Regions from separate parts of the Paenibacillus sp. FSL R10-2788 genome, predicted to be linked through region 4. Evidence: riboswitches for the same ligand, from Rfam matches in the RefSeq annotation. Region 4 holds a riboswitch; each other region holds the start of a gene.
The links. A riboswitch is a leader RNA that binds a small molecule or an ion and turns the genes downstream of it on or off. The one in region 4 is predicted to bind cyclic di-GMP.

Region 1 (8,181 bases), 1.6 Mb from region 4:
ATTTTGCGCAGTGGTGAATTTTTCGTTGATTTGATGCATCCGGAAGCCTCCAAGGGCAACGCCTTAAAGAATCTGGCTGTGAAGCTGGGAATTCCGCAAGAGGAAGTTCTTTCGATCGGTAATTATTTTAATGATATTTCTATGCTTACATACGCGGGTATGGGCGTTGCGATGGATAATTCTCCGGTTGAGGTCAAAGCGGCAGCGAATGCTGTAACGGGGTCTAACAACGAGCATGGTGTGCGAGATGCGCTGGTTAAATATTGTTTATCTTAATAATGGAAAGCATAAAGCGGACTTGAGTCCGTTCTATGCTTTTTTTGTTGTGAAGGAAATAAAAGAGATACATAAACAGAATTGATTCTATTAAAAATAATCCGCCCCTAGATTAACTTCCTGTATTAAAGTTTAATTTCCTCGTTCCGGCTAGGATCGCTATATTTATAGATACCAGGGTTCAGTTCGATTTTTTCGTCGAAAGGGATATCTTTGTAGCTATCAATATTAGTTCCTGTAGATATCATGCCCTTAGGTGTAATTTCAGGCACAACTTCTTTGCCATTAATCCGTAACGTAGTTTGGTTAACGCTTTTGAAGCCAGAAGATTTGGATGTTGATTCCACAATCAAATTTCCCCCCTCAGTATAGTAAGTGAATTCAATTTTTAACCCATCGACATCAAGTGAAGTGAACTGCTTTTCTTCTTTAGGTTTGTTTATAGTGATCCAATTCTTAGTAGTATCACGTTTCTCAATGACAGCATCCTTTAATATAAGTTTCATTGGAACATCGGACCAGTCGTTATACCATTCCGGAGATTCGAATTGAAATAAATGCTGGTAGCTTTCGGAATGATCTCCCTTCAAATTCCAACCCCCAGTGATTGTTTGATCACCTATAACCAACTGAGCGGTATTATAGTGGACAATTCCTTTTTTAAGCGAATCATTTTCATCTATTAGAATTTGGATATCCAAAGGGGTAACCACTAGCTGATCTAAGGTCATACCGGTCTTTTCTTGAAATTCAGGACTGTTATACAGTTTCTTAGTGTAAATCGCCTCACTTGCTTTTTTTCCATCTGCGTTAAAATCGAACTTCCACGTACCTGAAAATCGTTTCGCTTCTTCAATGTAACTAAAATGAAGACTAGCTTCCTTCCAATCTGATTCAGTTATATTAAAGACCTGTTCAATAAATAAATCCGATCCTTCGTTAGGCATGATGGTTGGAATTGCTTCATTCTCTTGACCACCAGTACTAACTACCAAATGTGGGTTACCCCGTCCTAAGTCAGATGGTGATGCAGCGACTTTGTAACGGATAATGGTTTGATTGGAAACATGTCGAACGGATTCGATTTGAATGCTTGGATATTGCTTAACTCCAGTATTGATAGTATCCCCTGCTTGATGATTAGATTGTAAGGGAATATTCCGATCACTGTAAAAAATGAGATTCCGTGCTTCAAACCTGTAGTCCTTTTTATCATCCTTTAATGTATCAGGTGTCTCATATACTCCAATGAGTTTCTGGCTTTCAGGATCGTATTCTAAATAACCGTATACCTTTGCCTTGGCACCGGATTCACTAGTCATGATGTTTTCCTCTGTAGCAAATCCAGTATATTTGGATAGATCAGATTTAGTATCAAGTGATAACAGCATTTTCATTTTTTCTCCATCAGTTACAACACCGTTCAAATTCATTGTTACTCCTGAAATGGAAGTTTGAAGATTATACTGTTGACCGATGCCGTTATTTAATGCATTGCTCACACTTCGACCACCAATTTTATCCCAATTAATCGTCATACTAGCGAATACAGGAATGGTTACAAGTAAGAGGCAAGAGAAGACAATACTGATAGGAATAAGCTTTTTATTAGACCTAGGAGTATTCTGGGAGGCATGCAGATTTCTTTGACGTGTATAAGCTTCTTGTTCTATGGCAGTCCACATCAAATCATAATCCGGTCGGGGAATATGTTTATCTTTTTCAATATAGAGACTCATTACTATTCAGCTCCTTTAGTTGGGTTCCACCCATTCTATTTAGTATTTTAAGTCCCTTGTTCAGTCTGGATTTTACAGTTCCTTCGGGTATGCTCATAACTTTAGAAATCTCGGGTACAGTCAATTCGTTTATAAAACGAAGGACTACTACCATTCTGATTTTGTCAGGAAGCTGACTGTATAACCCTTGTAATTCTTTTTTAGTTTCCTGTCGATCCAAACGTTTTTCTACAGGGTTTGATTCCTCAGACCTGGATAGTAAATAATTACGTACTTCTTTCATCCACCCCGTCTTACGCCTTTTGATCACACTGCTGCACTCATTCGAAGCAATTCGTAAAATCCAAGCTTTCAAGTTTCTTACCTTCGACTTATCCGCTAAGATAACTTTTACAAATACCTCTTGGGAAATATCCTCCGCATCTGCCTGATTTTTCATTAAGTAGTAACAAAAATAATATACTTGTTCTTTATAGAGCTCGAAAATTTCCCGGTCACTCATTTTGCTGCACCCCCTGTCTCTGCTGTTCTCATTAATAAGACTTATAAGCGTATGTAATCGTTCATTTTTCATTTTGATTGTAGTATTTCTTCTGAGTATCATAGCGAATTCGAATGGAAGATAAGTCGTTTACAGGTAATTATAACCATGATAAAATTAGCGGTGGGACATGCGTCCCTAATCTATTAAAACTAATTGAATGTCCGCGTTAAAGGTAAAATCATCGAAAGATGATGACACAAAGCCATGGGTCTAAAGCCTTTCGACAGAAGGAAATGATCGCCAGGCCGCCATAGGGATGTCTTATGAAGCATAAAGGATAGCTCTAAGAATATGTAGTCTATTTTGAGCTCTTTTATTATTTCGACCTATACGGCGTTACATTATCGCAAGGGGCCGAAAGGGGAAGTACATGAACAGTTTTTTCAAAACAATAGGTACTAGTTTGGCAGTAGGTGCTTTATTGCTGTCCGGAACGATCGGATGGATGTCTAATCCAGGAGTAGTGTCTGCAGCTACCTCAACAGTAGTAACCGCGGATCAGATGATCAGCAAAGTAACGGCAGCCTCCAAAGCAATAAAGAATTTCCATCTGGATGTGACCAAAAAACAGGATATTCAAAGCGGCGGGGTGCGTATCAGCAACACCAACACTCTGAAGCTGGATATCAACCGTCTGCCGAATTTTGCCGCAGCAGGCACTGTCGCTAGTAGTCTTTTAGAAACATCGTACAGTCTATATGCCAATGACAAGGAGTTTTACTATCTTGTAGACGGAAGTGAACTGATCGATGAATCTGAAGATGAAGGTTACGACGATGACGGGGAGCCGATCGATCCTGATGCACAGTATTGGCTTGGACTGGAGAAAACGGAATGGGATGCCTTTTACTCTAAAGGCCAATACGATCCTGTTTCCATGCTTGATTCGGTCAAAAGTTATAAAAAATCCATGAAAGTCAGCACGGCTGGCGCACAAACGGTCTTACAATTCACGGTAACCGATCCGACAGCAGCTAAGGGGATAATCAAACTCTATGACCAGGAGAACCTCTGGGATGGTGAGACAGTTCAACCCAAAAGCGTAACGTGGAAATTATTCGTCAATACTAAGACCTGGCAAACGGAAAAGCTGACAGTCGATCTGAGTTATGTGCTGGTAAGTGATGGAGCAAAAGATACATACACCACGAAAATTGAAGCTAAATACTCCAAGAATAATAAAGGTACAGCCATTGTAAAACCGGCCGAACTAGAATAATAAGGACGATTCATATCGAGCAAAAAGCGCTGTTCCGCTGAACAGTGCTTTTTGCTGTATTCAACAGTAGTTGTTTATTAGTTGACAAGAATAAATCATTGCTGTAATTTATATGTATGCGCATGTATATAATATTTTGTTTAAATATAATTTAATGAAAGTTGGGAAAAAGATGATAGCACTAGACACAACATTAACTTTTCGCAGAGGACTGACATTAAAAAACCGAGTGGTTATGGCTCCAATGACCACGCGAATGAGCTTTTATGACGGTGTAGTAACACAAGATGAATTGAAATACTATTCACTAAGAACGGGCGAAGTAGGTGCGGTCATCACTGCGGCAGCAAATGTACAAGAGGGTGGAAAAGGATGGGAAGGTGAACTTAGTGTTTCCTCCGATCAATTTATTCCTAGCCTTAGCCGATTAGCATCTACTATTAAACGAAATGGAACAAAAGCTATTTTACAACTATTCCATGCAGGAAGAATGACAGATTCAAAAATACTACGTGGCGTACAACCAGTTTCCTCCAGCGCCATTGCTGCCGAACGTCCGAATGCAGAAATTCCAAGAGCATTAACAGAAGATGAAATTTTCGGTGTAATTGAGGATTTTAAAAAAGCGACTCAACGTGCTATTCAAGCTGGATTTGACGGGGTAGAAATTCATGGAGCAAACACATATTTAGTCCAACAGTTCTTCTCTCCACACTCCAACCGTCGTGATGATCAATGGGGCGGAAGCTTAGAGAAAAGATTTAATTTCATTAACCAATTAGTGGATGCAGTTATTGCTGTCGTTGACAATTCAAAGGTTAAGGATTTTATTGTCGGCTATCGTTTTTCTCCAGAAGAATATGAAGAGCCTGGAATTAAAATCACCGATACCTTTTATCTTATTGATAAATTAGCTGATAAAAAGCTAGATTATCTGCATATTTCATTAGGGGATTTTAAGAAAGTATCTGCATCAGAAGATTTTAAAGAAAAATCAATCCTGCAATATGTACATGAGAAAATCAATGGCCGTGTACCTTTAATTGGGGTCGGAGATATCCGTACCAAACAGGACGCAGAGGACACGTTGACAAATGCTGAATTAGTAGCAGTAGGACGTTCTCTTATCATTGATCCTCATTGGACAAGTAAAGTGCTGGAGGGTAAAGAAGATATCATCAGAAGAGTACTTGCTGATCAAGATAGAGAAGAACTCGTAGTAGAGAATGGTATTCTAGAATTCCTTAAATTAATGATGCCTGATCGTTTACGCTAAACCCAAACACAGTTTTGAGCGCTATATCTATAACGTTCCGCGGTAATTCCGCGGAACGTTATTTTTCTGTAACGACTCTATTCCCTCTTTAAGATTGTTGTCGTATGTTTCAACATTCGATTCATGAGATTTCGCCGTTCTGTTTTTATGTCGGTGTCGCTTCTCTTTAATGCGTCGCGGATGGGGATGATCTCTGTAATTTTCCTGCCGCTTTTTATTCTTCGATCTACACAAGTCGGAATGTAACCTACGTTAGTTATACTCGTGTGTCCTTTTTCATCCTTCTTTATTTTAAGCGTAAGAATGATACCGCTTTGTGTATAAGGAATATTCATTAGTTTAGTCGAAACAAAATTCCCCAATGAGTAAATAACGAATTGTTTTTTTCCACGAAGCGCTAACGGTTGTAGAACATGTGGGTGAGACCCCAGTATGATGTCGGCGCCATTTTTAAAGAAGAGATTGACCAGCTCTTTTTGCCTCTTGTTTGGAGTGTAACGGTATTCGCTTCCGAAATGCAGATAAAGCAAGACTAGATCGACTTTCTTTTTTAAATCTCGAATCTCCCGAATGATTTTGGGCGTAGATATCCGGTTAACCAGCCATGGCTTACTCACTGGTACAGGAATTCGGTTGGTTCCTGCTGTGTAGGAGAGGATGCCGATCGTAATTCCTTTGACGTTTTTAATAAGAGTTCTCTTGGATTCTTCTAATGATTTAGCTGTTCCCGTGTGGTCGATTCCATTACGGTCTAGAACTCGTAACGTCCGAACCAGACCCGGGGCACCATAATCCATGCAATGATTGTTGGCCGTTACTAATACGTCGAATCCGGCTTGCTTAAGTGCAGGGGCCAGTTCGTCTGGACATTTGAATATCGGACCGCCTGAACGTGGGCTTTTCCGGCATTCGGGGCCACTTCCAGCAAAGGTAGTTTCGAGATTGCCAATTGTCAAATCAGCCTGTTTTAGATAAGGAGCTACTTTTGCAAACAGGGGGCTGAACGAATAGGTTCCGTCAGGCTGTTTAGCATCCGAAATAATATAACGTTTGACCATTAGATCTCCCACAGCAGCTATTTGTATTTCAGTCATGGATATCCACCTTTTTATTATTTTCATTAGGATATGGCATAAAGTTGTTAGGGGTTATTCTTTCTTTAAGGCGAAGTGCAAACATTTGTATGGCTTTTTATTTAAAATGTGACTCAACGCATAATCACTTTATTTAGATCGTCTAAATTTAAGGTATTCATTTTTTTTCAAACTTTTATAATTTGATTCAAATCCTCTTTTTTGTTTGGCAACCATAATAAAATAAGGTTGTTGATAAACATTATCAATCAAACATTGGAGGTTATAGAAATGAGTACACAATTCAAAAAAATCGCCGAGGATACTTACTGGATAGGCAAAATCGATAACCGCCAGGTTCCATTTCACCGCCTGATTCTGGCAAAAGGAACTACCTATAATTCTTATTTATTAAAAACAGGTAAGCCAACTGTCATTGATACCGTAGATATGGAATTCGGACGTGAATATGCCGAGTGCCTGGGTGAAATGATTGATCTTCTAGATATTCATTACATTGTAATTAATCATACAGAGCCTGATCACTCTGGTGGACTGGCCGCTCTCGCTGCCAAGGCTGCAAATGCCACGATCGTATGCACCGAGATTGCTGTTCCCGAATTGCAGGAAATGTACAAGCTTCATAGCCGGAACTTCCTGGTGGTTAAAGACGGAGATAAGCTGGATATTGGCGGGAAAACGCTGCTGTTTAAAGAAACACCGTATCTCCATACCGCAGAAACGATGATCACCTATTGTATCGAAGATCAAATCTTATTTCCTTGTGATATTTTCAGCACGCATGTTGCGGTGGAGAATCTATTCAGCGATGAAGCCGGGTTTGATATTACGGAAGATTTCGAGGGCTATTACGCAGCAATTATTCATCCTCACAGAAGATATGTAAGAACCCTGTTAGAGGCTGTTAAGGATCTTGAGATCCGGATGATCGCTCCTTCCCATGGATTTGTGATCCGGAAGGACATACGTAAATATATCGGGATGTACGCCACATTGAGCCGTGAAACAACGCAAGGAAAAAAGGCAACCATCGTATATACCACCATCAAAAACAGTACCAAGAAGATGGCCAAAATCATACAGGATTGCTTGCAGGAAAATAATATAGAGACAGAGGTCTGGGATGCAGATAAAAGTAGTGCCACTGATATTCTGAACAGCATAACGTCAGCGGACGCGGTCTTTATTGGCAGCTCCACTAAATACGCGGACATGATTGGGAACCTGGAGAACATTCTGAAAGAATTGCACAATATGAATCTGGAAGGTAAACTTGCTGCAGCCTTTGGCTCCTACGGCTGGAGTGGTGAAGCCATTGAAGTCATTCAGGATTATCTGAATGGAACAAACATGACGGTGCAAAGCACATCTGAGGTTATTAAAACCACGGGGATGACACATGTAGAGTTCCCTGTACGAATCAGATTTTCCCCGAAAGAGCCTGAGAAAGTTCAAAAAATTAAAAATGCGGCTGAATTTGTTTCGGATTTGCTGCTGAGTTCATTTTAGGGAGGAGGAACATAGGATGACAAAACATTACGTTATTGTTGGCGGAGGAGTAGCCGCCGTCCATGCCGCCAAAGCCATCCGTGATCAAGACGCAGAATCGGAAATTTCGATCCTCGGGGAGGAAAGTCTACTGCCCTATAACCGGATTAAGCTGACCAAAGGGCTGTTTACCGACCTGCACAGTGAGAAGGTGCTGATTAAAAAGGAAAAATGGTACCGCGATAACCGTATCTCCGTAAAAACCTCGACCCGAATCCGTTCTGTCCACCCGGACCGGCAAATAGTTGTGACAGAAGATGGGCAGAGTGTTTCTTATCATAAGCTTTTATTGTGTATGGGAGCGAAGAATCGTGCACTCTCCCTTGAGGGCTTCGCCCTGAACAATGTTCATACCCTCCGGGATATGAACGACGCGGACAGATTGAAAGAAAACCTGCAGGATGGCAGCCATGTAGCCGTAATCGGTGGGGGAGTGCAGGGAATCGAAACCGCTTGGGCGCTGCATGAAGCTGGATATCAGGTAA
Region 2 (8,181 bases), 3.9 Mb from region 4:
GAGCAGCGGCTGCCCTACCGATATAGGTTGTGGATTCAGTCATCTGCAATTCTTCAACCTCATGCCAATGCTCCTCATCCGTGTTCATGCTCTCCAACACCGCCTCTGTCCTCATCCAGCCCGGAGTAAGAGGAATAACTGCAATGTTGTCCTCTTTAAGCTCAATCGATAACCCGTAGGCCATGCGCACAAGTGTATTTTTAGAAAGATCATAATAGAAGTTTCCGAGATATTTGTAATGATCCCAAAAGGTTGTGTGGATGATTAGACCGCCAGCTTTTGCCTCGCGCATTAAAGGTATGGCGTAATAATTTGTTACCAACTGTGCCCTCACACCCGCATTAAACATATTGTCCCAATGCGCTGTTGGAAGCTCCCAGAAAGACTTCTGCTCAATAAGTAAATCGTTGCCGCCCCATACATTGTTGACTAAAATATCAAGCCGCCCTTGCTCTGAAGCAATCTGGCGAATGACCGTCTCTGTCTCCTGATCTTTTGTATGATCACATCGTATGGCGCTGCCGGACCCTCCCTCCGCTTTTATTTCCCTAAGCACGTTATCAATGCTCCGCTTGCTTTGCCCTGTGCCAGAGGCCTCTGTCGTTCTGCCCGTAATATAAACGAATGCACCTTTCCTTGCCAGCTCCAATGCAATTCCTCTACCAGCACCTCTGCTGCCTCCGGTGACCAATGCTACTTTTCCTTTTAAAGTCATGTTCTCAATCCTTTCTACATTTGTTTTTCTCTAAATGTTCTATATTTAATCCTTACCTTATATAAGTATAATTCTTTAATATGACATCAACTGACATATATAATATAATAATTAATTAAGAACTGACTAACATTTATTAGGAGGAGGCATGTTCCCTTAATGAGAGCCGATCGTTTGTTATCCATCTTACTTTTGCTGCAAAATCGTGGAAAGATGACGTCCCGTGAGCTAGCCCAGACCTTAGAAGTGTCTGAACGAACTGTGTTTAGAGATATGGAAGCCTTATGTACAGCAGGAATACCGATTCTTGCCGAACGGGGACGCGAAGGGGGCTGGATGCTCACGGAAGGATACCGAACCTCGTTAACGGGTATGAAGCCCTCAGAGATTGCTACTCTGCTGCTGTCCGCAGACTCCTCGATTTTAAAAGATCTGGGTATACAAAACGACTTTTCTTCTGCCGTACTCAAGCTGGAGGCTGCTTCCCCATCCAGGCCGAATAATCCAGCCAGTTACCTGAGCCAGCGCATTCATATTGATGGTGCCAGCTGGCACCCTTCCGACGAGACGTACCCGTTCCTATCTGTCTTGCAGGAAGCTGTTTGGGAAGACCGTAAAGTGAAGATCACTTACCCACGGAATGACGAGATGAAGGAGCGTTTCATTGAACCTCTCGGGTTAGTCGCAAAACGTGGAGTTTGGTATGTAGTGGCACGAACCGAGGGTGAAATGCGGACTTTTCGCGTGTCGAGATTAATACAAGCTGACGCAACTTATGAATCATTTGTCAGACCTGAGGCTTTTGATTTAAAAAGCTACTGGGAACAATCGACTTTAGCTTTTAAAGCAGCACTGCCAAAATATGTAGTGAACTTAAAGGTGAATGAGTCTATTCTTAAAGAATTACAACGTGAAAGATATGTAACTATAACTTTAGTAGAACCCTCTGCTAATACTGGGTGGATGAACGTGGAGGCCGAGTTTAATGCTATAGAATCTGCCTGTCGTATCGTACTCTCTTTCTCTCCTTCAGTTATTGTTTTAGCTCCTATCGAACTAGTAGGGATGGTAAAGTCTGCTATTAAAACAATTTCCACAATATATGAGGAATTTTGACATGAATTCTAAATATCTACTACTTAAAGAAGATTTATGACACTTCTCTATAGACCAATGACCTATAAATCCCCTATAATAACACCATTACATAAAATTTAATAAGGGGGACATTTTACCAATGAGCTGGATGCACAAACTTCCGTTAAAACAAAGAATTGTTGCCGGATGTTACCTCGTTGCCGCACTGTTTGCTATTCCTGTCTTAGTTACGTTAATGATTCTAGGTCAATTTCTCGTAGGAATTATACTAGTAGTTGTTCTTGCAGGTCTGACTTTACCTGTTGCTCGCTTCGTGGAGAGAACGCTTACATCATCTTTTGATGATATTGCTAATGTATCTCACAGTATTTCGAAGGGCGATTTCACTAGCAGAGCGGACGAAAATGGCTCAATGGGTGACGTAAGCCGCTCCTTTAACACAATGATTGATAAGCTCAAGAAGATTCTGACCGATGCATCGCAGATCACCCGTCAAGTTATGGATGCAAGCCGCGGAATCGAAGATAAGAACCAGAACCTGAAGATTGTCATGGCACAAGTAGCCTCTTCTTCTACTGAGCTCGCTCTTGGTGCAAATGAAATATCTACGGATATCGCTGATATGACAGAATCCATTAAAGACATTGAGACCAAAGTATCCAATTATACGAACTCCACCAAAGAAATGAACAGACGTTCAATACATACCTTAGAACTTGTTGAGCAAGGGCGCCAATCCGTAGATACACAGGCTGAAGGCATGCGCAAAAACATAGAGGCTACACAAAAAGTGGCTGATACTATTGAAGCTCTCTCACAAAATGCCCGCGGGATTACGATGATCACCAAGACCATCACAGAGATCGCTGAGCAGACCAACCTGCTGTCACTGAATGCCTCCATCGAAGCTGCTCGTGCCGGAGAGCATGGTCGGGGTTTTGCCGTTGTAGCTCAAGAGGTTCGCAAGCTTGCTGAAGAATCTACGGCATCCACAAAAGAAGTATTCGGCTTGGTCCGCAGCATTGAGTCAGATATTAAACAAGCCATCGATAATATTGCCATCAATGAAGAGGTTGTGCAGGTTCAGAATGAAATGATCACTCAATCTGCCCATATTTTCGCACAAATTGTACAAAGCGTGCAGTACATTACCGAGCAAATCTCTTCATTCTCTGCGGAGAGTGATCTTATGCTAGAAAGTGCCTTGAAAATTTCCAGTGCAATTGAGAATATCTCAGCAATCACCGAAGAAACTGCTGCTGGCACGGAAGAGGTATCGGCGGCTATGAATGAACAGATTAATGCCCTGCAGTCTGTTGCAGAAGAAACGGAAAAAATGACCCAGGCCGTATTTAATCTGCAAAAAACCATTCATATCTTTAAATTCTAGTTCAAAACTATCAACTGCCACCTAAGCTGAGTCTTAGGTGGCAGTTTTTTTCGCGAGGCAAAACTTCATCTCTTGGACAAGACTTTCGTCAAATTTCGAGTTTTTTTAGCGGATTATGTTGACAAAAATTAATGAGGAATATATTGTAAAGGAAAATTATTCTTATCAACTATAAATTAATATTGGCAAAATCCTCGAAAGAGGATGACGCAAAACCATGGATCTACAGCCTCATTTTTTCGTTTGAGGCCATGATTGCCAGGTTGCAGAGGAACCAGGACGGCTGAACTATTGTTCAGTCTTAGCGGTGCCTTATGCCACCAACCTGTGCTTACTATAGAGCACAGGTTTTTACTTTTTGAGTATATTGATCTATCGTATCTATTCGGTAGATTAATAACTAATATATATCAAAAAACTTGTGAGGTGTTTCTTTTGAAGACAGTCGCAGATTACATGGCGGAAGCACTACGTAACCTTGGAGTCACCCATTCTTTTGGGATCATTGGCAAATCCATTTGTCCAATAGTTCTAAAGATGGTGGATTACGGTATTGAATTTATTCCCGGCAGACATGAAGCAAGCTCCGGATTCGAAGCAGCAGGGTATGCGCTGAAAACGGGTAACCTAGGCGTAGCATTTGGTACTTCGGGTCCTGGGGGAACTAACCTGCTTACAGCAGCAGCACATGCGAAAGCTAACAACCTACCTGTCCTATTTATTACCGGCCACCAATCCATTACAGAGCTTGGAATTCCTCAATGTCAGGACTCCACCTCTTTTCTGGCTGATTTAGCTGATATGTTCAAACCTGCCACCTTGTTCAGTAAATTGGTTGAACGTGGGGATCACTTTGGTACTATTTTTAATCATGCGATTTCTGTGGCCCTGACCAAACGGGGTCCTGTTCATCTTTGTATTCCTTTTGATGTACAAACTGAAGTATTGGAAGAATGCAATATAGTAATCCCAGAAAGAGAATCTCTAATTAGTCAAGCTAATATCGATAGAGTCATCGATGCTATTCAAGCTGCTAAGAATCCTTTGATTATTGCGGGTAAAGGAATTAACCGCTCCGGAGCACATAAAGAGCTTGTTCAACTCGCAGAAACTTTTAATATTCCTGTAGTAACATCTCCAGGTGGAAAAGGGGCTATAGTCTGGGATCACCCACTCTATCATGGTCCTATTGGCGTTGGCGGTTCGACCCACGGGGACGATTTATTGAATAAAAGCGATTTATTTATAGTGCTTGGATCACGTTTAAGTGATATGACCATCTGTAATCTTAAACGGGAGAATCATCCAGCAACTTTAATTCAATTTGATATTGATCCAACCTTTGTCGGAAAAATACTATTGTCCAAAACGATACCGGTCACTGGGGACCTGCGCGATAATTTGGTGCACTGCCTAAATCATATTGACCCAAACACAATCACCAAACGTGAGGCTTTGGCCGATGCGGATTATTCAGAAGAGCTTCCAACCCTCAAGAATCTTTCCCTTGCTTCGGTAATGAGCACTTTAAGTGATTTGATCCCTTATAATAATTCAATTTTCGTTGATGATGGAAGTCATGGATTCCACGCTGCAAAATGGTACAAGGTTAAGAAACCGGGCAGCTTTGTTTTTGATGCGTATTTTGCTTGCATGGGTAATTCGATCGGCATGGCTATTGGTGCAAAAGTTGCTGCTCCTGAAGAAACTATCCTCTGCATTACAGGTGATGGTTGTTTCATGATGCTCGGCGCTGAGATTAACACCGCTGTCTGCAAAGATATCCCTGTCATCTTTATCGTGGTCAATAATAAGCAACTAGATATGGCTCTTAAGGGTATGGAGAAAACCACAGGTCGTATCGATGGAACTCTATATGAAGTACCAATGGACGCCGTAAAATTCGCTGAATCTCTAGGTGCTAAAGGCTACAAATGTGAGAATGCGGATGAATTCACAGCTGCAATTAAAGATGCGGTAGCTCTAAACCATGTTGCCGTTATTGAACTACTAACAGACCGTGATGAAGTCCCTCCGACTGCACACCGTACTTTGAACCTAAACTAGGAGGCTAACCATGAAGGAAAATATCAACAGTGGTCTCAACCACTTCACGAATCTATCAGGAGACTATGGCGCAAAAGCACTAGCTCCAATTAAAGACCACTTCCCTGACTTGGCTGAATTTATTATGGGGAATGCCTATGGCGATATTTTTCAACGTAATACTATAGCCCCTGACTGGAAGGAAATCGCAGTCATTTCATCTTTAATTTCAATGGGTCAATTCGAACAGTTGGGCGTTCATTATGTCATGGCCCTTCGTGTTGGAGTTACCGTAGAACAGCTTAAAGGTATTCTATTACACTTAGTACCCGTTATAGGGGCACCTAGAATCATTACAGCTTTTAATATCCTGCTTGCAACCATAGAAGAAATCCAATAACCCAACAGTTCGACAACAATATACAAAATTCGACTTTATTATTGCATACACTTGAAAAATATGCCTATAATAGAGTCGGAATATCCCATTACTTGCTGTATAGTGTCGAATTTTGACTTTTATAAAACAGCTAAATGGATATACATGGCTGGATATTGCAGTCGAACTGTTTTGGACAAATTCAATCTATGGGAGAGATTTAGGCATGGGAAGTTTCGTTTTGAAGACAGACACTACAAACAAGGTTATTAACATTGAGTTAGATGGAACATTTTCTGAAGAAGATGGTCTAAAATCTATTCAAGCTTATCAACAAACTATCAATCCAATTACTCCAGCTGACTATGAACTAAAAATCGACTGCAGAAAGCTAAATGTAACTGCACCAGATGTTGTACCTCTTTTAGAAAGCTGCTTTGTAATGTTTAAGAATGATGGATTTGTAAAAGTAAATCTAACGCTTGAAAATAACCCGATCCTCAAAATGCAGCTTTCCCGTCTTGGCCGTAAAGCTGGACTCGATAACATCGAGATCATTTCTGCGGTTACAGTCTAGATCTTTTAATCTTAATATGTAGGCCACATTTTACTGCTTTCCTGGAGGCGTATTATGACCGGAATTCGTATTAAAGGCATTGATATCTATCATCCCAGCAATATAGTTGGTAACGACTTTTTCATTAAGCATTTTGACGAAAAAGGCATTGATATTCGAGGTCTATTATCCGCATTAGGTCGTATTACACGGTATAGTATTAAGGATGCGGATGAGAATTCCCTTACGATGGCTTTTGAGGCTGCCAGGAATGTTCTGGAGTCACAGGTGCCGATATCGACCTTATTGCCTATGCAAGTCAAACTCCTGAGTATATCTTTCCTACCAACTCATTAATGATTCACCGTTTGATCAAAGGCGCATCCCATACGATCTGCATTGACAGTAATGCTAATTGTGCGGGTATGACGGCTTCTGTGGAACAGGTTAGCCGTCAGATGCAAGCGAATCCTAGGATTAAACGAGCGTTGGTCATCGGCTCCGATTATGTAACCCCTCATGCCGATAAGAATGATCCAGTCTATTACGCTAACTTCGGTGATGCAGCGGCGGCAGTCATTCTTGAACAAGCTGAGGATGTGGTCGGTTTCATTGACTCTATCTACCAAACGGATCCTTGTGTTTGCGATAATTCCAAGTTCCCGTGCGCAGGCCTGGCTAAACTGGGTAAACAAGGTGTAGCGGCTGGAGAGTTTAATGTGAAGTTTATTCCTTTTGATAATTCCATTTGCATAGATGCTGCTTCTGAGTCTATTCGTACTCTACTGTCTAACAACAATATCGCGCCTGAAGCCATTAAAGCAGCCTGCTTCTCACAGTTTTCACTGCCTAATATCTTAGAGATGTGTGAGAAAGTCGGCATTGATCGCAATGTAGCGGTATACATAGGGGATGAATTCGGATATACCTCTACCAGCAGCCCATTTATTGCTCTACATAAAGCTGTAACTACTGGAAAGATCGAACGTGGTGATAAAGTCCTGTTCTGGACAGTGGGTGCCGGTTGGCAAAATGTAGCATTTGTTATTGAATATTAGGAGCTGTATAACAAAAAGCGGCAAGCTAGGGATTCACCTAAGCTTGCTGCTTTTTAATATAAATATGAACGCAACATCAGGACTTACTCGCAAAGGTGAGCCCCTTTTCCGCGAGAGCACTCCGTAATAGGACGATCGCCTTTGGCCCCAATCCATGTAGCTGCAGAAGCTCTGCTTCAGTAAGCTTGCTGAATTGTTGAAGCTGAACATATCCAGCCCCATGCAGGGCTCGAAGCGCCGGCTTAGATAGTCCGCCCGGCAGATCAGATTCGGTTCCGTTGACCATAGATATATACAGCTCCTTTATCACTGATATCCTTCATGCTTCTCCCAACCCATGGTACGCGCTACAGCGTCCTTCCAGGCGTTGTAACGACCTTCCCGCTCAGTTATACCCATCTCAGGCGAGAAGACCCTCTCAGCCTTGTTGAAGCTCTCTAGCTGGGCACGTGTCCAGACTCCGGACGTTAACCCGGCCAGAAGCGCCGCACCCAAAGCTGTTGTCTCCGCATAGGTTGTTCTAGTAACCTCACTGCCCAGGATATCAGACTGGAATTGCATCAGCAAATCGTTACGCACAGCTCCGCCATCCACACGAAGGCCGGTCAATGGCATGCCTGCGTCTTTTTCCATAGCTCCTATTACATCTCTAGATTGAAAGGCTAAGGACTCCAATGTAGCTCGCACCAGATGTCCTGAGGTAGTGCCTCTAGTAAGGCCAAATATGGCTCCACGGGCATACATATCCCAATAGGGTGCCCCCAGTCCGGTAAACGCAGGCACAACGATAACCCCTTCACTGTCCTCTACTTCCCGTGCTTTATCTTCTGAGCCTGCTGGCTCCTCTATAAGACCAAGACCCTCCTGCAGCCACTGAACAGCCGCTCCGGCCACGAACACACTGCCCTCTAGGGCATAATAGAGTTCATCTCCCATACC
Region 3 (8,181 bases), 360 kb from region 4:
TTGAAGCCTTATCTTCAGGATTGCCAGTGATGGCTACACCGATTGGCGGCAATAAGGAGATTTTGCAAGGCTTCCGGCCGGAATTGCTATTTAAGAGTTCAAGTAGCGACCACATGGCCGAAGGCATGATCCATATGCTTAGCAATCGAAAGCTGCTTCCGAGCCGTGATGAATGTAGAGAGCATGTACTAGAGAGATATACTTGGGAGCATGTTACGGATCAAGTAGAATCCGTGTTCCTACAAGCCTTAGGAGAGGAGGTGACCACGTAATGCTTAGAGTGGCCTATATAGATCACACTGCTAAATGGAGTGGTGGAGAAGTTGCCCTGTTTAACATCCTTACCCATATTGGAGAACAGATCGATCCACTGGTAATCCTGGCTGAGGATGGTGCCCTGGCTGAACGGCTACGTGAAAAAGGGATGGATGTCCGTATTATTCCGCTGGATGAGAGCATCAGAAGTCGTGGTAGAAATGCAGTCAACTTGGGAGCACCTGCTGCAGCCTTCAAGCTGTTGGCTTATGGCCGCAAGCTTGCGCCGCTCTTAAAAGCGGAGAAGGTAGATTGCGTGCACACCAATTCCCTGAAATCTGCATTATACGGAGCCATCGCTGCAAAAATAGCAGGCGTTCCATTGATCTGGCATATCCGGGATCATATTGGAGCCCCTTATTTAAAGCCTATCGTTGCCAAAGGAATTCGTTTGCTGTCGCGACTGCTCCCAAATGGAGTCATCGCGAATTCACATTCTACGCTGAATGCTTTGGAGCTGCCGCGTTCCAAAAAAACGCTGGTCGTATACTCCGCTTTCGCTAAAGCGATTGGTAATGGGATCGGCATGCGGGACCAGAAGGATTTTAACGTACTGCTAGTTGGTCGATTGGCGCATTGGAAAGGTCAGCATATTGTGCTGGAAGCCGCAAAAAGCTTTAAGAACGAACCTCGTGTGAAGTTCTGGCTGGCCGGAGACGCTCTGTTTGGAGAAGAGGCTTATAAGCAGGAATTGCTGCAAAAGATAAAAAACGACGAGCTTACTAATGTAAGCATGCTAGGGCATGTGGATGATATTCAAGGCCTTATGAATACTGCTGATTTACTGATTCACACTTCGGTAACTCCTGAGCCTTTTGGCCAAGTTATCGTTGAAGGAATGGCAGCGGGATTACCGGTGATCGCCTCCAATGAAGGTGGGCCGGTAGAAATTGTAGTTCAAGGTGAGACAGGATTACTGATAGAGCCTGGTGACGCGGCGATACTGGCAGACTCCATTAAATGGATGCTGGATCACCCAGAGGAAAGACGGCGGATGGCGGACAATGGGATGAAACGAGTGAAAGAGCATTTTGTTATCGAGAATACGGTCAAGGACATCGTTGACTACTATAAAGGTTTGTTGGCGGGCACCTGACAGATGATATGACGCGGTAATTCTGAAGATGATGCTCCATAAAACTTTGAGGATGATTCACATGAAAATTGCGATAGCGCACGATTACTTAATCCAAATGGGCGGCGCGGAAAGAGTGGTGGAAGTCTTTCATCACATGTATCCCGAGGCTCCAATCTACACAACGGTTTTTAACGGAAGCCGCCTTACTGACAATCTCAAAGATGCGGATATCCGTGCCTCCTGGCTGCAAAAGATTCCGGGAGTAAAGACCAATTTTAAAGGGGTGCTGCCACTTTATCCAATGGCCATCCGTGATTTGGACTTTCGCGGTTTCGATATCGTCCTGAGTTCCAGCAGTGCTTTTATGAAAAGTATTCAGGTTCCTAAACATACGTTTCATCTTTGTTACTGCCATACGCCTATGCGCTTCGCATGGGACTATGACACCTATATGGAACGTCAGTCGAATTCCGGGCTGTTCAAGAAAATGCTTAAGGTATACATGCAGCAGCTTAAAACGTGGGACCAACGGACTTCCAAAAATGTGAATCAGTTCGTAGCCAATTCTTCAGTAGTGAAGACGAGGATTCAGAATTATTATCACCGGGATGCAGATGTCATATTTCCACCGATTAATACAGCCCGGTTTACAAGCTCTTCTACCATTGGTGACTATTATTTAATTGTCTCCCGGCTTGTTTCCTACAAGCGGATTGATCTGGCGGTAGAGGCTTTCAATCGTAACGGTCTTAAGCTTTATATCGTAGGGGATGGACCGGATCGCAAGCGCCTCGAAGGCATGGCTAAGGATAATGTATCGTTTCTGGGCCGGCTAGAAGATGAGCAAGTGACTGGAATGATGGCACAGTGTCGAGCATTTATTTTTCCAGGAGAAGAGGACTTTGGAATTACACCGCTGGAAGCGAACGCTGCAGGAAGACCGGTAATTGCTTATCAAGCAGGTGGCGCACTAGATACTATTATTCCTTATGTAAATGGTGTGTTCTTTCAGCATCAAGAAGTGGAGGATCTACTTAAGGCTATTTATGAGGTAGAGTCCTACGCTTGGGATATCGATCAAATTATGGAGCATGCACGTAAATTCGATGAGCAGGCGTTTATGGTTAAGTTCAAGCAGTATGTTGAGCAGGCGTACGTCAATTTTCTAAAAGGAGGATGATTATATGAAGCTGACAGTAATCGGTACTGGGTATGTGGGTCTTGTATCTGGCGTGTGCTTTGCACTGGGCGGACATCATGTCATCTGTGTGGATAAGGACGAGGAAAAGATTAAGAAGCTGAAACAGATGGAATCGCCCATCTATGAGCCGGGAATCGAGGAACTGATTGAACTGAATCTTCGTGAGGAACGGTTATCTTTTTCTGCAGATCTTCAAGAGTCGGTGCGCCGTTCAGATATTATAATCCTTGCTGTAGGTACGCCATCACTGCCTAATGGTGAAGCAGACTTAACCTATATTGAGGGTGCAGCCGCTGAAATCGCTAAAGCGATGGAAGGGCACAAAATTATAATGACTAAATCTACAGTTCCAGTAGGGACAAATGAGAAAATCTCCAAAATGATCTCTAGCCATACCCATCATCCTTTTGATATCGTGTCTGCACCTGAGTTTTTACGTGAAGGCTCAGCGATTCGCGATACCCTCCATCCCGACAGAATTGTCATTGGTCTTGATAATCCAGAGCTGGAACCAACTATGCGCGAGCTTCATAAGGGTTTCACAGAAAATGTATTTGTAACAGATATACGCAGTGCTGAAATGATCAAATATGCTTCGAATGCATTTTTGGCCACGAAGATTTCCTTTATTAATGAGATCGCCAATATTTGTGAAAAAGTGGGAGCTGATGTAACTGAGGTAGCACAAGGAATGGGTATGGACCAAAGAATCGGGTCATCCTTCCTGCAGGCTGGCATCGGTTATGGAGGCTCCTGTTTCCCGAAAGACACTAATGCGCTCATTCAAATTGCGGGCAACGTCGATTACGAATTCAAATTATTGAAATCTGTAGTCGAAGTGAATAAGGGACAACGGTTTATGATCATCTCCAAGCTGCATGAATCACTTGGCAGCCTGCGCGGTTCGACGATTGGGATATGGGGGCTTGCCTTTAAGCCTAATACTGATGATGTCCGCGAAGCTCCAGCCAGAGAGATTGTTGAGGCACTGGTGGCTGAGGGGGCAACAGTCAAACTATATGATCCAATCGCAGCTACAAATTTCAGGCAGCAATACGATCATCCGCAGCTTCGCTGGTGCCATCTGCCAGAGGAAGCGGCTGAGGGCAGCGATGCCGTCTGCCTCTTGACCGATTGGAGCCTGCTCAAGGAGATTGATCTGCATCAGCTGGCGAAAAGCATGCGTAATGGGGTATTGATCGATGGACGCAATGTGTATTCCAAGGAGCAAATTGAGGGTACCGGCCTCGTTTATCATTCTGTCGGCCGCCCGCAGATGGGCGGATTGAGCGGTTATTCTGCTAGTGTGGCTGGAGCGGTTTAATCTAAGTTATATTGATTGAACTTGTGATTTTTCTATTAGGGATGAGCCGTGACTCCAGAGAATGTTTGGACTTCCAGCCGCTGTTGTCTGCAGATTTCCTGATTTTAACCGCTGATAGCGGTAGAAATCCGCAGACAAAGGCGGATGCTATCGCTCCTCCAGTTCCAAAATTCTCTTCCGCCACTCCATTCCCTTAATCTTAAGTTTCTAAGCAATTTATAAAGTTAGGTACTCTGATTATATACCGCAGTAGCAGTAGCATTTGTAGTTGTCATTGTCTCTGTTTCTGTGGTGGCAACTAGTCTTGCTCTTGTAGTTGCAGTTGTTCTTGCAGTTGCAGCTGCCTCCCCCGGAGCAGAAGCAAATCTTTAGAAAAACGTGCTCGCTTCCGGCTGGTACAGCCCGGTGCGCATGGATCATTGTTAAAAAGTAGTTGGTTAGGTTAAGAACGGAAAGGGAATTTGGAACTGTAGAAACGGAGTGTTCGCCCGAAAGATTTCCGTAGGAAAGCTAGCTTCGAAAGCATATGCTATCCTCGGATTTCTACCGCGAGAAGCGGTCCAATCAGGAAATCTGAGGATAACAGCGATCGGAAGTCCAAAATCCCTTGGAGTGGATTCTACCTAACAAAGACATAGCTTTTAATACATTCCATTCAAGGAGGTTCATTCTATGAAAATGGTACTTCTATCAGGCGGTTCAGGTAAACGGTTATGGCCGTTGTCTAACGACTCACGTTCAAAGCAATTTCTAAAGGTACTTGAAAGCCCTCAAGGTGAACCAGAATCCATGGTACAACGTGTCTGGAGACAGCTGGAGGAAGCAGGGATGGCAGAATCATCTTATCTGGCCACCGGCCGCGGCCAAGTAGAAATGATACAAAGCCAACTGGGAAGTCATGTGCCGATTATCGTTGAACCGGAGCGTCGGGATACTTTTCCGGCTATCGCCTTAACAGCTACCTATCTTTATTCAGTGGCAGGTGTTTCTCCAGCGGAGACGGTAGCAATATTGCCTGTTGACCCTTATGTAGAAGCATCCTTTTTCGATACCATAGCTATGCTTGAGGGGACCATGCTGGAAAGTGGAGCAAATCTGGCACTAATGGGTGTTGTTCCTGAACATGCCTCAGAGAAATACGGATATATTATTCCTACCGCTGAAGAGGCGGGGGGGAATGGTTTTATGAAGGTGAGTCACTTTCAAGAGAAACCAGACCGCATACAAGCAGAACAGCTCATCGAGCAAAATGCATTGTGGAATTGCGGAGTGTTTGCCTTCCGTTTAGGGTACTTGTTAGATATTTTGCAGCGTAAAGGGTTGCCTTTAGGATATGAAGAATTGCAGAAGCAGTATAAGCTATTGTCTTCCATCAGCTTTGATTATGAAGTGGTGGAGAAAGAAGAACATATTGTGGTGCAGCCGTATGATGGATTCTGGAAGGATCTTGGAACGTGGAATACGCTGACAGAGGAAATGAGCAGCAAGCATGTAGGAAAAGGTTTTGTGACGGCGGATTCTGAGGGGACTTGCTTGATTAATGAGCTGGACATTCCGATTACGGTAATTGGTGCGAAGGATCTGATCATTGCGGCTAGCCCGGATGGAATTCTAGTTACCCATAAAGCTGAGAGCCCACGGATTAAAGAAGTGCTGAAGACCTTTGAACAAAGACCGATGTACGAGGAACGCCGCTGGGGCCATTACAAAGTTATTGATTATGTGAAATATGATGAAGGCAATGAAGTGCTGACCAAACGGATTTTTATATCCGAGGGGAATAATATCAGCTATCAATTACATCGCAAGCGTAGTGAAATTTGGACAATCGTCAGCGGCGAAGCAAGTATTGTGCTGAATGAGAAAAAACATAATGTGAAGGCTGGGGACGTGGTACGTATACCGGAAGGAACGAAGCACGCGATCCTTGCTTTGACGGATGTTGAGTTTATAGAGGTACAGACGGGGTCTGAATTAGTAGAAGAAGATAACATACGTATTACTTTAGACTGGAATGATATAGAACTACAACAATTCATTTCATAGGTCTAACCTATCTATTTAACCAATTCAAAATTTCTTGAAACAGGTAAATTGACTCAATTATCAAAAAAAGTCATAAAAACACTAAATATATCATTAATTGTCGTCGATACTTACGGTAAGAGAGATTATTTCTCTTAAATTGAAAAGGCAAACCTATCGAAAGGTAGGGACGCAAAGCTATAGGGCCTTCGAAAGAGTGGCAGCCTGGCTACCGAAAGGGAGATTATTTTGAAAGCTTACCGTACGTATCGATTGTTTGGTGCATTTCTGTCACTCGTCCTGTTTCTGACTGCACTTCCGCTTGCTGTTGGAATTTCGCCGTCTATTGTCATAGCTGCTTCAAATTCTGGAACGCCAGTTACCCCAGGTGCCTCACCTGAAGCCGTAAAGCTGCTTAACTATTTTTACTCGATCTCAGGAAAAGGCATTATTGCTGGTCAACATGACTATTTAGAAAGTCCAGATGAAATTAACAATATGCTGAAGGGAACCAGCGGACAATATGCGGCTCTTCACGGTTATGAAATGGGTGCGATCAGTGGTCAGTCCGAAGCAACGATGGCTTGGCAACGTCAAAATGTGGTGAACAGCGCCATCAACTGGAATAAAGCGGGCGGGATCGTAGCTATGACTTTTCATGCTAACCTGCCGGGCACCTCTTATGACTGGGATAATGTGAAAAAAACACTTAGCCAGAGTGAGTTCGATAGTTACGTTACACCGGGTACTAAGCAATATAATAATCTGATCGCTGAGCTTGATAAGGTGGCAGTCTCTTTAAAAAGCTTGCGTGATGCCAATGTTCCGGTGCTTTGGAGACCCTATCATGAAATGAACGGGAACTGGTTCTGGTGGGGGAAGAAAAATAACTTTTCTAAACTATGGAATATAATGTATGACCGTTTTGTTAACGTTCATAAATTAAATAATCTGTTATGGGTATGGAGTCCGAATGCTCCCAATGTTTGGTCAGATCCTTATGCGCTAACTTATCCAGGTGCTGATAAAGTAGATATTCTGGCAGCAGATATATACGAAAATGATTACCAGCAAAAATACTATGACAGCTTGTTGAGTCTAGCCGCAGGCAAACCGATTGCGATCGGGGAGAATGGTGAAATGCCTAATCTGGAGAAGCTTCAGCAATCGCAAAGTAAATGGACGTATATGATGAGCTGGGGAAAAATGCTTTACGAAAATAACAGTGCAGACACAATCAAAACATTTATGAATAGCAACTACACCCTGACCAGAGATAAATTAAATACTGGTCTGGCACCGACACCTAGCGCCGCACCAGCGCCGGCACCTTCCGAAGAAGAGGGGGAGGCAGCAATTCCTCTCGCGAAGGGGCTTGCAGGAGAGTATTACAACAACATGTTGTTGTCGGGAGCGGCAACTCTTAACAGAACTGATGCAATAATCGATTTCAATTGGCGGCAAGGATCGCCGGATGCCGCCCTCGGGATTGATCGTTTCTCCATACGTTGGAGCGGTAAAATTAAGCCATTATATGATGAGCAATATACATTTTACACTACCTCAGATGATGGCATCCGTGTCTGGGTGAATGGGGAATCCGTGATTGATAGTTGGACTAAGCAAAGTGGTACTGAGCGTAAGGGCACTATAACGCTGAAGGCTGGCCGGCTATACGATATCAAGGTGGAGTATTACGAGAATGAAGGCGATGCGAGAGTCCGCTTGATGTGGGAAAGTGCTAGTCAAGCTAAAGAGACAGTTCCAGCAAGTGCACTTTTTCTTCCGGATGTCTCCTGATTGATGAAAATTAAAGGTCGATCCTTAGTGGCTCTGCGTTATTGCAGAGCTACTAAGCTATAGTCCTCATTAGGTCAGAAGACGATTGTCCGATAACAGGTATGTTTATTTAGCACCTGTAGAGGCAGTACAGCTACCGAAAGGAGGATTTATTTGCGTAAATATTATAAGAAAAACAGATTGTTGTTTACTATGTTACCGGTGTTTATTATTTTTTCCTTGCTGCCTTGGGGAGAGGTTAAGAGTCTTCCGAAGGCTATGAGTGTTTCTTCCTCTTTACCTCCGGTTATACCCAGTAATCCATCGGCTTCTGAAGAGGCTAAGCAACTGCTGAGTAATTTGGTGAATCTACGTGGCAAAGGGATTTTGTCCGGCCAGCATGATTATCTAGAAAGCCCAGATGAACTGGTTCATAAGCTGAAGAATACTTCGGGACAA
Region 4 (8,181 bases):
CCTTTTTGAACGCTACAGAGAATACCAAGCCTCCGGACGCCTGCTGGCCGAGGGGAAGATTAAAGACAAGGAATTGCTGGGCACCTGTCGTGAAGCGGTAGATTCTTTTTGGAAAAAGACTATTATTACGTTGGCTAGTTGTATCGGGTTCTTTGTAATTATTCCAGTAATTATTTATAGCTTATCTTTTGTGCCAGGGTTATCTGCATCAGCAGAGGGCTTCACTATTAAAGGGTTGATTGATTCCCAAAAGAATATGTACAACTATCACAGTCAGCTTGTAGCTACACATCCCTTTGCTTCCTCATGGTGGCAATGGCCGTTTATGAAGAGACCGGTCTGGTTCTTTAGCGGCGGTGAAGGTTTGCCGGAAGGTCAGGTCAGCAGTATAGTGACTATGGGGAATCCTCTTATCTGGTGGACGGGTATTTTTGCGATGCTGGCAACGCTGTGGATTACGCTGAAACGTAAAGATAAGAACCTCTACATGATCTGGATCGCCTTCTTCTCGCAATATGTTCCGTGGATGCTTGTCCCAAGAGAAACATTTATTTACCATTATTTTGCTATGGTACCATTTATGATTCTTGGTATTGTATATATAATGAAGTTGCTGGATAGTAAATTCCCTGAGGCCCGTTACGTACAGTATGTCTATGTAGCCGTTGCTTTGCTGCTCTTTATCGCTTTCTACCCGGTACTGTCAGGGATGCAGGTCAGTGGAGATTACGTGAAAGATATGCTGCGTTGGTTCCCTACTTGGGTTTTCTAGGATTTAATAAAAATCTATAAAATAAGTTTATGCATGCAGCGTTATTATGAAGTGTAGATGGATGTAACGCTCCAAAAAGCTTGTAGGAGGAATAAAGGTGAAAGCCAGATATAGTGTGATTGTACCCATGTTCAATGAGGAGCAAGTAATTAGCCATACTTATGAACGTTTGAAAAAAGTAATGGACGAGTGCGGCGATACTTATGAGCTGGTCTTCGTCAATGACGGCAGTCGTGATCGTTCCGCCCAGATGATTCGGGAGATCTGTGAACGAGACGAGCATGTCAAGCTGATTGACTTCTCGCGTAATTTCGGACATCAGGTAGCGATTACAGCTGGCATGGACTATGCCGAAGGTCAAGCGGTTGTTGTTATTGACGCTGATCTTCAGGATCCTCCGGAGGTCATTTTGCAAATGATCGAGAAGTGGAAAGAGGGCTACGACGTTGTATATGCGAAACGCCTGAAGCGCCACGGAGAAACGATGTTCAAAAAGGTCACCGCGAAGCTTTTTTACCGCCTGCTCAGCAGTATGACAAGTGTGGATATTCCTACGGATACAGGCGATTTCCGTCTTATTGACCGTAAGGTATGTGATGTCCTGCGGGGACTTAAAGAAAAGAACCGCTATGTCCGAGGTTTGGTGAGCTGGGTTGGCTTCAAGCAGACTATGGTGGAATATGAACGGGAAGAACGTTTTGCCGGAGAAACCAAATATCCGCTGAAGAAAATGATTCGTTTTGCGTTAGATGGCATCACCTCTTTTTCACATAAGCCGCTTAAGATTGCTACGTATATTGGATTCTTCCTTTCATTCTCTAGCTTTCTCTATTTATTTTTCGTCTTGTTTCAAAAGATATTTTTCACCTCCTGGACGGTTCCGGGCTGGGCTTCCATTGTAGGCGTCAATCTGCTCTTTAACGGTATCGTTCTGATGCTGTTAGGTGTGATTGGGGAGTATATCGGACGGATTTATGACGAGTCTAAAGATAGACCGCTATACATTGTTAGTGAGACTAAAGGCTACCAGAACGAAGAACAACTGGACCGCCGGAAGGACCACAATGATGTCAGATAAGAACTTGCGTGCTGCATTCATACAGTTCCTTAAATTTAATGCCGTAGGTTTGCTCAATACGCTTATTGATTTTGTGATTTTCACATTGTTGAATTCACTAGGGATGGTATACGCATTGGCGCAGGTGATCTCCTATAGTGCAGGTACGGCGAATAGCTTTATTTTGAATAAAAAAGTAACCTTTCGTGATCGCAACCGGGGGAATAAAGAAGGCTTCGACCGCGTGCAGCTGGTCAAGTTTATCGTGCTGAATCTGGTAGTGCTCGGAATATCACTGCTGCTAATGCATCTGTTGACAGACAGACTAGGTATTCAAGTCTTGATCTCAAAGGTGCTGGTTACATTTATCACGGTGATCATCAATTTCTTTGGAAGTCGTAAATGGGTATTTTAAACATTAATTTCAGGCAGAAGGAGTTGCTATGCTTAAAGGCAAGTAGCTGTTTCTGCTTGATTTGTATATAACCATAGAAACAATATACGGAGGTGAATAACATTGCGTAAATTCTCCTATCTACTCATACTGGCTGGGATACTTATCATGTTATATCCGACAGCTAACGAATGGTACAACGACAGGCAGCAGGAGAAGTTATTAGAAACGGCTGAACTAAGCACTGCCGATAGTACTCCCCAGCCAGATTTGAAGAGCAGGTATGCTGAAGTTACTCAGCTGTTAGCAGAGGAATCGGTTCTGGATGCTCAGGCACAGCCCCAACCCCAAGAGACAGAAAAGCCTGAACCGGAGATTGAGGTCGGTGGCAAAGTAATCGCACTAATTGAAATCGGTAAGATTGATTTGAAGCTGCCTGTATTAGAAGGGGCTACAAAAGCTAATATGAAACATGCTGCAGCCCATATGAAAGAAACGGCACCCCTTGGAGAGATCGGAAATGCTGCAATCGCGGCGCATCGGGCTAGAACTACGGGGCGTTTGTTTAACAGATTGAATGAGGTTGTTGTGGGGGATGTTATCACGGTAAAGACTAGTGATCAGGTGTTTAACTATGAGGTATACGATATTTCTGTTGTAGATCCGAGTGATGTCTCCGTTCTTGACGGGAATGACAAGGATAAGATTCTTACTCTGATTACATGTGATCCGCTAGTGAATCCAACGCATCGGCTGATTGTTCATGCCAAATTAACAAAAGGAGAATAGTGAATGACAAGAAAACACAAATACCGGGAGATATTTATAAAATAATGGGTAATCTAGTAAATTAGGTCTTGTTCACAACTATAAATATGATAGTATTATACTATGAAAGCTAAACACGATAACGGCAAACCTTCCGAAAGGTAGGGACGCAAAGCTAAAGGGCCTTTTCCCGAAAGGATGGCAGCCAGCTACCGAATGAAGAGGCTTTTTTTGTTTGTTTCAAATGGATTCTATCAATTATATCTAGTAAAGCTAGAACAGATAGAGCTTATACGATAACGGCAAACCTATCGAAAGGTAGGGACGCAAAGCTAAAGGGCCTTCCCGAAAGGATGGCAGCCAGCTACCGAAAGGAGTTTTATCCGTGAAAAAGGTTTATTTTATGCTGGTGGCGTTATTCGTCCTAATGACTTCAGTTCCGATAAGTACAGCTCAAGCTGCAAGTGCAGATGCCAGCTGGCTGATTACATCCAAAGTGGCTCAAGGTGTTATTGGTATTAACTATGATATTCCGAAAGATAAAAGAATCAAACTCATGATCACCAAAGATAACAGCAGCTATACATATAACTTGTATGCTTCTGGACAAGCTGAGGACTTCCCTTTGCAACAAGGAAATGGGACTTATAAGGTTTCTGTTCTGGAGAATACAACCGGCAATAAATATAAAGCGTTATATTCCGAAGTAGTAGACGTAACCATGAGTGACTCGAATTCCGTATATTTGGGCTCCGTACAGAATGTGAAATGGAGTTCTTCTGATAAAGCGATTGTCAAAGCTAAACAATTAGTACAAGGCAAAACAACAGACGAAGAGAAAGTTAAAGCGATCTATAACTATGTAGTTGCGAATGTACAATATGATTACTCTCTTGCTAATAGTGTAACTACTGATTATATTCCAAGCATCGATAAGACATTGACTACTAAAAAAGGGATTTGCTATGATTACGCTTCTCTTTTTGCCGCAATGCTGCGGAGTGTAGATGTTCCTGCTAAGTTGGTAATGGGGAATACAAGCTACGTTACGCAATATCATGCCTGGAACGAAGTGTTGCTTAATGGGAAGTGGGTTACCATTGATACTACAGTGGATGCAGGACTTGCAAAGAGTGATAAGAAAACCGATTTAATTAAAGCCTCAAGCAAATATACTGCGGCAAAATACTATTAAATTCGTTGCTATAAACATAACTCTATTAAATAAACAACTAGCTTAATTATTAAGCTAGTTGTTTATTTTTATATTAGGGGTTGCTTTTCTATTAATAGTTGGGGTATTATAGGTAAGCGTTGTTAGACAGCGTACAGGCGATACAAACGAGGCTGATAAAAAGCTTCGAAAAATAAAGCTTGCATTTCTGAAAACAACATGATATATTATAAGAGTTGCTGCTGAGACATTAAACGGCGTCAACGAGAACTTGATCTTTGAAAACTGAACAACGAGTGAGTAGGAAATCACGTAAGTGATATCCAAAATTAGAGAATTAATTTTCTCGTCAGATGTTTCAAAATGAGCATATCGCTCTTTTCAATACTAATTGGAGAGTTTGATCCTGGCTCAGGACGAACGCTGGCGGCGTGCCTAATACATGCAAGTCGAGCGGAGTTATTTTGAAAGCTTGCTTTCAAAATAACTTAGCGGCGGACGGGTGAGTAACACGTAGGCAACCTGCCCTTCAGACTGGGATAACTACCGGAAACGGTAGCTAATACCGGATAATTTCTTTTTTCTCCTGAGAGAAGAATGAAAGACGGAGCAATCTGTCACTGAGGGATGGGCCTGCGGCGCATTAGCTAGTTGGTGGGGTAACGGCCCACCAAGGCGACGATGCGTAGCCGACCTGAGAGGGTGAACGGCCACACTGGGACTGAGACACGGCCCAGACTCCTACGGGAGGCAGCAGTAGGGAATCTTCCGCAATGGGCGAAAGCCTGACGGAGCAACGCCGCGTGAGTGATGAAGGTTTTCGGATCGTAAAGCTCTGTTGCCAGGGAAGAACGTCCGGTAGAGTAACTGCTACCGGAGTGACGGTACCTGAGAAGAAAGCCCCGGCTAACTACGTGCCAGCAGCCGCGGTAATACGTAGGGGGCAAGCGTTGTCCGGAATTATTGGGCGTAAAGCGCGCGCAGGCGGCTATTTAAGTCTGGTGTTTAAACCTTGGGCTCAACCTGAGGTCGCACTGGAAACTGGGTGGCTTGAGTACAGAAGAGGAAAGTGGAATTCCACGTGTAGCGGTGAAATGCGTAGATATGTGGAGGAACACCAGTGGCGAAGGCGACTTTCTGGGCTGTAACTGACGCTGAGGCGCGAAAGCGTGGGGAGCAAACAGGATTAGATACCCTGGTAGTCCACGCCGTAAACGATGAGTGCTAGGTGTTAGGGGTTTCGATACCCTTGGTGCCGAAGTTAACACAGTAAGCACTCCGCCTGGGGAGTACGGTCGCAAGACTGAAACTCAAAGGAATTGACGGGGACCCGCACAAGCAGTGGAGTATGTGGTTTAATTCGAAGCAACGCGAAGAACCTTACCAGGTCTTGACATCCCTCTGAATCTGCTAGAGATAGCAGCGGCCTTCGGGACAGAGGAGACAGGTGGTGCATGGTTGTCGTCAGCTCGTGTCGTGAGATGTTGGGTTAAGTCCCGCAACGAGCGCAACCCTTAACTTTAGTTGCCAGCAGGTAATGCTGGGCACTCTAGAGTGACTGCCGGTGACAAACCGGAGGAAGGTGGGGATGACGTCAAATCATCATGCCCCTTATGACCTGGGCTACACACGTACTACAATGGCCGGTACAACGGGAAGCGAAGCCGCGAGGTGGAGCCAATCCCATCAAAGCCGGTCTCAGTTCGGATTGCAGGCTGCAACTCGCCTGCATGAAGTCGGAATTGCTAGTAATCGCGGATCAGCATGCCGCGGTGAATACGTTCCCGGGTCTTGTACACACCGCCCGTCACACCACGAGAGTTTACAACACCCGAAGTCGGTGGGGTAACCCGCAAGGGAGCCAGCCGCCGAAGGTGGGGTAGATGATTGGGGTGAAGTCGTAACAAGGTAGCCGTATCGGAAGGTGCGGCTGGATCACCTCCTTTCTATGGAGAATCGTTCTCTGCAATGAGGACATTCAAATCGGAAGCTCAGCTTCCAAAACTCAGGTTTAGGCCTGTTACTCACTCGTTGCTCAGTTTTGAGAGTTTAAGCTCTCAAGTAAGACTTGATCCTTGAAAACTGGATACCGAAACGAATTTGCGTTTTAGAACATCTTTTAGCAACTTGTGCAAACAAGTAAATGTTATTAGTGAGATGATTCCAAAAGAGAATGTCATCGTATGATATTTTCCTGCGGAAAAATCAAGGTTAAGCTAATAAGAGCACACGGAGGATGCCTAGGCGCCAGGAGCCGACGAAGGACGTGGCGAACAACGAAACTGCCTCGGGGAGCTGTAAGCAAGCTTTGATCCGGGGGTGTCCGAATGGGGAAACCCAGCTGTGGTAATTCGCAGTTACTCATACCTGAATACATAGGGTATGTAGAGGCAGACCAGGGGAACTGAAACATCTAAGTACCCTGAGGAAGAGAAAACAATAGTGATTCCGTCAGTAGCGGCGAGCGAACGCGGAACAGCCTAAACCAAGGGGCTTGCCTCTTGGGGTTGTGGGACGTCTCACATGGAGTTACAAAGGAATATGGTAGGTGAAGAGGTCTGGAAAGGCCCGCGATAGAGGTAAAAGCCCTGTAACCTAAACTGTGTTCTCTCCGAGACGGATCCCGAGTAGTGCGGGGCACGTGAAACCCCGTATGAATCCAGCAGGACCATCTGCTAAGGCTAAATACTACCTGGCGACCGATAGTGAAACAGTACCGTGAGGGAAAGGTGAAAAGCACCCCGGAAGGGGAGTGAAATAGAACCTGAAACCGTGTGCTTACAAAAAGTCAGAGCCCGATCTATGGGTGATGGCGTGCCTTTTGTAGAATGAACCGGCGAGTTACGTTTAACATGCAAGGTTAAGCCGAGAAGGTGGAGCCGCAGCGAAAGCGAGTCTGAATAGGGCGAATGAGTATGTGGACGTAGACCCGAAACCGTGTGATCTACCCCTGTCCAGGGTGAAGGTGCGGTAACACGCACTGGAGGCCCGAACCCACGTACGTTGAAAAGTGCGGGGATGAGGTGGGGGTAGCGGAGAAATTCCAATCGAACTCGGAGATAGCTGGTTCTCCCCGAAATAGCTTTAGGGCTAGCCTCGGTATAAGAGTAGTGGAGGTAGAGCACTGATTGGGTGCGGGGTCCGCAAGGATTACCAAGCTCAGTCAAACTCCGAATGCCATATACTTATTGCCGGGAGTCAGACAGTGAGTGCTAAGATCCATTGTCAAAAGGGAAACAGCCCAGACCATCAGCTAAGGTCCCCAAGTGTGTGTTAAGTGGGAAAGGATGTGGAGTTGCACAGACAACCAGGATGTTGGCTTAGAAGCAGCCACCATTGAAAGAGTGCGTAATAGCTCACTGGTCGAGTGACTCTGCGCCGAAAATGTAACGGGGCTAAACACACCACCGAAGCTATGGCTAGATACGTATGTATCTGGGGTAGGGGAGCGTTGTGTAGGGGTTGAAGGTGTACTGAAAAGAGCGCTGGACACTACACAAGTGAGAATGCCGGTATGAGTAACGAAAAGATCAGTGAGAATCTGATCCGCCGAAAGCCCAAGGTTTCCTGAGGAAGGCTCGTCCGCTCAGGGTAAGTCGGGACCTAAGGCGAGGCCGAAAGGCGTAGTCGAAGGACAACAGTTTGAAATTACTGTACCACCGTAATCCGCTATGAGCGATGGGGTGACGCAGGAGGGTAGTGACGCGGACTGATGGATGTCCGTCTAAGCAGTGAGGCTGATGTGTAGGCAAATCCGCACATCGTTAAGGCTGGGCTGTGATGGGGAGCGAAAATTGTAGTAGCGAAGGTCATGATCTCACACTGCCAAGAAAAGCCTCTAGCCAGGAGAAGGTGCCCGTACCGCAAACCGACACAGGTAGGCGAGAAGAGAATTCTAAGGCGCGCGGAAGAACTCTCGTTAAGGAACTCGGCAAAATGACCCCGTAACTTCGGGAGAAGGGGTGCCCCGGTAGTGTGAATAGCACGAGGGGGCCGCAGTGAAAAGGCCCAAGCGA

Region 1: it holds a riboswitch for cyclic di-GMP, as region 4 does, so the genes downstream of both, NSQ50_RS10195 (DUF6612 family protein) here and NSQ50_RS03195 (transglutaminase-like domain-containing protein) in region 4, are expected to answer to the same signal.
Region 2: it holds a riboswitch for cyclic di-GMP, as region 4 does, so the genes downstream of both, NSQ50_RS20755 (thiamine pyrophosphate-binding protein) here and NSQ50_RS03195 (transglutaminase-like domain-containing protein) in region 4, are expected to answer to the same signal.
Region 3: it holds a riboswitch for cyclic di-GMP, as region 4 does, so the genes downstream of both, NSQ50_RS04670 (glycosyl hydrolase) here and NSQ50_RS03195 (transglutaminase-like domain-containing protein) in region 4, are expected to answer to the same signal.

The regions. Positions count from the first base shown of each region.
Region 1 covers NZ_JBBOQA010000001.1:2,347,161-2,355,341, forward strand. The annotation lists gene NSQ50_RS10180 (Cof-type HAD-IIB family hydrolase) at 1-276, shown strand, start outside; gene NSQ50_RS10185 (DUF4179 domain-containing protein) at 402-2,015, opposite strand; gene NSQ50_RS10190 (RNA polymerase sigma factor) at 1,999-2,517, opposite strand; cyclic di-GMP riboswitch class I at 2,721-2,812, shown strand; gene NSQ50_RS10195 (DUF6612 family protein) at 2,930-3,778, shown strand; gene NSQ50_RS10200 (NADH-dependent flavin oxidoreductase) at 3,891-5,054, shown strand; gene NSQ50_RS10205 (CapA family protein) at 5,132-6,148, opposite strand; gene NSQ50_RS10210 (FprA family A-type flavoprotein) at 6,419-7,657, shown strand; gene NSQ50_RS10215 (NAD(P)/FAD-dependent oxidoreductase) at 7,674-8,181, shown strand, end outside.
Region 2 covers NZ_JBBOQA010000001.1:4,652,824-4,661,004, forward strand. The annotation lists gene NSQ50_RS20740 (SDR family NAD(P)-dependent oxidoreductase) at 1-715, opposite strand, end outside; gene NSQ50_RS20745 (helix-turn-helix transcriptional regulator) at 875-1,831, shown strand; gene NSQ50_RS20750 (methyl-accepting chemotaxis protein) at 1,953-3,203, shown strand; cyclic di-GMP riboswitch class I at 3,378-3,474, shown strand; gene NSQ50_RS20755 (thiamine pyrophosphate-binding protein) at 3,630-5,270, shown strand; gene NSQ50_RS20760 (carboxymuconolactone decarboxylase family protein) at 5,281-5,649, shown strand; gene NSQ50_RS20765 (hypothetical protein) at 5,762-6,205, shown strand; gene NSQ50_RS20770 (hypothetical protein) at 6,260-6,541, shown strand; gene NSQ50_RS20775 (3-oxoacyl-[acyl-carrier-protein] synthase III C-terminal domain-containing protein) at 6,541-7,242, shown strand; gene NSQ50_RS20780 (DNA-binding protein) at 7,319-7,528, opposite strand; gene glpK (glycerol kinase GlpK) at 7,549-8,181, opposite strand, start outside.
Region 3 covers NZ_JBBOQA010000001.1:1,081,599-1,089,779, forward strand. The annotation lists gene NSQ50_RS04640 (glycosyltransferase family 4 protein) at 1-272, shown strand, start outside; gene NSQ50_RS04645 (glycosyltransferase family 4 protein) at 272-1,411, shown strand; gene NSQ50_RS04650 (glycosyltransferase) at 1,473-2,573, shown strand; gene NSQ50_RS04655 (UDP-glucose dehydrogenase family protein) at 2,578-3,918, shown strand; gene NSQ50_RS04660 (hypothetical protein) at 3,942-4,115, shown strand; gene NSQ50_RS04665 (sugar phosphate nucleotidyltransferase) at 4,591-5,964, shown strand; cyclic di-GMP riboswitch class I at 6,101-6,180, shown strand; gene NSQ50_RS04670 (glycosyl hydrolase) at 6,193-7,743, shown strand; gene NSQ50_RS04675 (glycosyl hydrolase) at 7,897-8,181, shown strand, end outside.
Region 4 covers NZ_JBBOQA010000001.1:721,408-729,588, forward strand. The annotation lists gene NSQ50_RS03175 (phospholipid carrier-dependent glycosyltransferase) at 1-772, shown strand, start outside; gene NSQ50_RS03180 (glycosyltransferase family 2 protein) at 870-1,850, shown strand; gene NSQ50_RS03185 (GtrA family protein) at 1,837-2,244, shown strand; gene NSQ50_RS03190 (class D sortase) at 2,347-3,012, shown strand; cyclic di-GMP riboswitch class I at 3,126-3,208, shown strand; cyclic di-GMP riboswitch class I at 3,283-3,363, shown strand; gene NSQ50_RS03195 (transglutaminase-like domain-containing protein) at 3,377-4,186, shown strand; rRNA gene NSQ50_RS03200 (16S ribosomal RNA) at 4,554-6,111, shown strand; rRNA gene NSQ50_RS03205 (23S ribosomal RNA) at 6,375-8,181, shown strand, end outside.